Regions from separate parts of the Streptomyces sp. NPDC014623 genome, predicted to be linked through region 2. Evidence: predicted binding sites of a transcription regulator. Region 2 holds the regulator's gene; the other holds the start of a gene.
What was found. Region 2 encodes HrcA, which represses chaperone genes, less so after heat shock. Its sites were predicted from a motif close to TTNGCACTCNGNNNNNCNGAGTGCNAA; they were not measured.

Region 1 (2,200 bases), on a different contig from region 2:
AGCGCGGTACAGTTGGGGAAGCCCTCGCAGCTGCCCATGCCGCCCGCATATGAGAATGCGCCCGGCCGCGAAAAGAAGCAGCCAAAGTACGTGAACTCCTTGTGGCATAAGTGGCCTTTGTCAGGCCCGACTTGCCCTGGAATATTACTGATTCCTCCAATGCGTGCGGTCGCGTGTGCCCAGAATTCTCGTCCGATTGACCTGTTGCAGAGGGCAGTTGGGCAGATACATTCAGCCGCGGTCGACGCGTTCCGGCGCACGCCACCCTCTCCTGTCGGAGGGTGAGTTCTGACCCGGGCCCGCGAAGTGCGGTCTCGTGCAAGGGCCAGTAATAGGGGAGTTAGGCATGGCTCAGGGCACCGTCAAGTGGTTCAACGCGGAGAAGGGGTACGGCTTCATCGCGGTCGACGGTGGTGCGGATGTTTTCGTCCACTACAGCGCGATCCAGATGGACGGGTACCGCACCCTCGAAGAGGGTCAGCGAGTTGAATTCGAGATCTCGCAGGGCCAGAAGGGGCCGCAGGCGGACATGGTCAAGCTCGCCGTCGGCTGAGCTCGGCGCGGTCGTCCGACGACACCACTCACACACGCGGGGCCCGTACCTCTCACCAGGGGGTGCGGGCCTCACGTGCGCCCGCACGCGCCTCGGATGTTGTCCACAACCGGGGGGTGACGCTTGCACTCGCAGGGGTCGAGTGCTAATCATTGGCGTTAGCACTCTCCAGGTGAGAGTGACAGAACTTGGACCGGGCCGGTGAGGCCCGCAGGCCCAGTGGTGCAAGGAACCACTGAGCACGCTGGCCGTCCGTCGCGGGCGCCACTCGGTCCGGAGAAATCCACCCCTGTCCGGGAGGACCACTTCACATGGCCAAGATCATCGCGTTCGACGAGGAGGCACGGCGCGGTCTCGAGCGCGGGATGAACCAGCTCGCCGACGCCGTCAAGGTCACCCTCGGCCCCAAGGGCCGTAACGTCGTCCTCGAGAAGAAGTGGGGCGCGCCCACGATCACCAACGATGGTGTTTCCATCGCCAAGGAGATCGAGCTCGAGGACCCGTACGAGAAGATCGGTGCGGAGCTGGTCAAGGAGGTCGCCAAGAAGACGGACGACGTCGCCGGCGACGGTACGACCACCGCCACCGTTCTCGCTCAGGCGCTCGTCCGCGAGGGCCTGCGCAACGTCGCCGCGGGTGCCAACCCGATGGCTCTGAAGCGTGGCATCGAGAAGGCCGTCGAGGCCGTCTCCGCCGCTCTGCTGGAGCAGGCGAAGGACGTGGAGACCAAGGAGCAGATCGCTTCGACGGCCTCCATCTCCGCTGCCGACACCGAGATCGGCGCCAAGATCGCCGAGGCGATGGACAAGGTCGGCAAGGAAGGCGTCATCACCGTCGAGGAGTCCCAGACCTTCGGTCTGGAGCTGGAGCTCACCGAGGGTATGCGCTTCGACAAGGGCTACATCTCGGCGTACTTCGCCACCGACATGGAGCGTATGGAGACGTCGTTCGACGACCCGTACATCCTGATCGTCAACTCCAAGATCAGCAACGTGAAGGACCTCCTTCCGCTGCTCGAGAAGGTCATGCAGTCGGGCAAGCCCCTGCTGATCATCGCGGAGGACGTCGAGGGCGAGGCTCTGTCGACGCTGGTCGTCAACAAGATCCGTGGCACCTTCAAGTCCGTCGCCGTCAAGGCTCCGGGCTTCGGTGACCGCCGCAAGGCCATGCTCGGCGACATCGCCATCCTCACCGGCGGCACCGTCGTCTCCGAGGAGGTCGGTCTCAAGCTGGAGAACGCCGGCCTCGACCTGCTCGGCACCGCCCGCAAGGTCGTCATCACCAAGGACGAGACGACCATCGTCGACGGTGGTGGCGACAGCGACCAGGTCCAGGGCCGCGTCAAGCAGATCCGCGCCGAGATCGAGAACTCCGACTCGGACTACGACCGCGAGAAGCTCCAGGAGCGCCTCGCGAAGCTGGCCGGCGGCGTGGCCGTCATCAAGGCCGGCGCCGCCACCGAGGTGGAGCTCAAGGAGCGCAAGCACCGCATCGAGGACGCGGTGCGCAACGCCAAGGCCGCCGTCGAGGAGGGCATCGTCGCCGGTGGTGGCGTGGCTCTGCTCCAGGCCTCGGCCGTCTTCGAGAAGCTCGACCTGACCGGTGACGAGGCCACGGGTGCCAACGCCGTGAAGCTCGCGCTGGAGG
Region 2 (2,200 bases):
GACCGTGCAGTGCAGATCGTCCCCCCGACGCTGGAACACGGCGTGGGAGAGCTCGTGGATCTCCACGTACAGGTCGCCGGCGGGACCGCCGCCGGGGCCGACCTCGCCCTCGCCCGCGAGCTGGATCCGGGTGCCGTTGTCGACACCGGCGGGGATCTTCACGGTCAGGGTGCGCCGCGAGCGGATGCGGCCGTCACCGGCGCACTCGGGACACGGCGTCGGGACGACCGTGCCGAAACCCTGGCACTGCGGGCAGGGCCGGGAAGTCATGACCTGGCCGAGGAAGGACCGGGTGACCTGGGAGACCTCACCGCGGCCGCGGCACATGTCACAGGTCTGCGCGGAGGTGCCGGGAGCGGCGCCCTCGCCACTGCAGGTCGTACAGACGACCGCCGTGTCGACCTGGATGTCCTTGGTGGTGCCGAAGGCCGCCTCGTTGAGGTCGATCTCCAGCCGGATCATCGCGTCCTGGCCGCGCCGGGTCCGCGAACGGGGCCCGCGCTGCGCGGCGTTGCCGAAGAACGCGTCCATGATGTCGCTGAAGTTGCCGAAGCCGCCGGCTCCGAACCCTCCCGCGCCACCGCCACCGCCCGACTGGGACAGCGGGTCGCCGCCGAGGTCGTAGACCTGCTTCTTCTGCGGGTCCGACAGCACCTCGTAAGCGGCGTTGATCTCCTTGAACCGCTCCTGGGTCTTCGGATCCGGGTTGACATCCGGGTGCAGCTCGCGTGCGAGCCGGCGGAATGCCTTCTTGATCTCGTCCTGAGATGCGTCGCGGCGCACGCCGAGTACGGCGTAGTAGTCCGTGGCCACTTACGACTCCGCCAGGATCTGTCCGACGTAACGTGCCACTGCGCGTACCGCTCCCATCGTTCCGGGGTAGTCCATGCGGGTCGGTCCGACCACGCCGAGTTTGGCGACTGCCTCGTCGCCCGAACCGTAGCCGACCGCGACGACGGACGTGGAGTTGAGGCCCTCGTGGGCGTTCTCGTGCCCGATCCGTACGGTCATGCCTGAGTCCGTTGCCTCACCGAGCAGCTTCAGCAGCACGACCTGCTCCTCCAATGCTTCCAGCACCGGCCGGATCATCACAGGGAAGTCGTGCCCGAAGCGGGTGAGATTGGAGGTGCCGCCGATGATCAGCCGCTCCTCCGTCTCTTCGACCAGAGTCTCGAGGAGGACGGAGAGCACCGTCGACACGGTTCCCCGGTCCTCGGTCTCGAAGGACTCCGGCAGGTCCTGCACCAGCCGCGGGACGTCCGCGAAGCGTCGTCCGACGACCCGGCTGTTGAGCCGGGCCCGCAGATCGGCCAGTGACGTGTCACCGAAAGGCGCAGGACAGTCGATCATACGCTGCTCGACCCGGCCCGTGTCCGTGATCAGAACGAGCATCAACCGGGCCGGAGCCAGGGACAGCAGCTCCACGTGCCGGACCGTCGACCGGGTCAGCGAGGGGTACTGCACGACGGCGACCTGCCTGGTCAGCTGCGCGAGCAGCCGGACCGTACGGCCCACGACGTCGTCGAGGTCGACCGCGCCGTCGAGGAAATTCTGAATGGCCCGCCGCTCCGGCGACGACAGGGGCTTGACGCCCGCGAGCTTGTCGACGAAGAGACGGTAGCCCTTGTCCGTCGGGATGCGCCCCGCACTCGTGTGCGGCTGCGCGATGAAGCCCTCGTCCTCCAGCACCGCCATGTCGTTGCGGACAGTCGCCGGGGAGACCCCGAGGCTGTGCCGCTCCGTGAGCGCCTTGGAGCCGACGGGCTCCTCGGTGCCGACGTAGTCCTGGACGATGGCGCGCAGCACTTCGAGTCTGCGTTCACTGAGCACCGCGCACACCTCCAGCTGTGGTTCTCCGGCGTCTGCCTGGCACTCTGCGCGTTCGAGTGCCAGCGTTCCCCCCGGCCAGTGTACGGGGGCGGGGTGGGGCGGGGGCAAGGGCGACCGGCCACGCCCTCACAGGACTGCGCAGGTCGTTGCCGATAGCGTCGCCGCATGGACGTCTCTTGGGAAGAGTTCGGCTGGGAGCGGTTGGGCAACGGTGCGGGACGGCGGCGCCTTCCCGTCTGGGACGCGACCGCCGCGCTGGTGGCGGGAGCGGACTCCGTGCTGCTCTACGACACCGGTTCGACGCTCCGGGAGGGTGTCGGGCTGCGGACCCAGGCGGAGGCCCTGCTGGGCCGGAAGGTGACGCATATCG

Region 1: a site for HrcA is predicted at 676-702, ahead of groL (chaperonin GroEL). Genes of this name have one in related genera too.

The regions. Positions count from the first base shown of each region.
Region 1 covers NZ_JBIBZU010000001.1:673,914-676,113, reverse strand. The annotation lists gene ACF1FZ_RS03215 (cold-shock protein) at 347-553, shown strand; gene groL (chaperonin GroEL) at 865-2,200, shown strand, end outside.
Region 2 covers NZ_JBIBZU010000021.1:102,631-104,830, reverse strand. The annotation lists gene dnaJ (molecular chaperone DnaJ) at 1-813, opposite strand, end outside; gene hrcA (heat-inducible transcriptional repressor HrcA) at 814-1,830, opposite strand; gene ACF1FZ_RS28515 (MBL fold metallo-hydrolase) at 1,996-2,200, shown strand, end outside.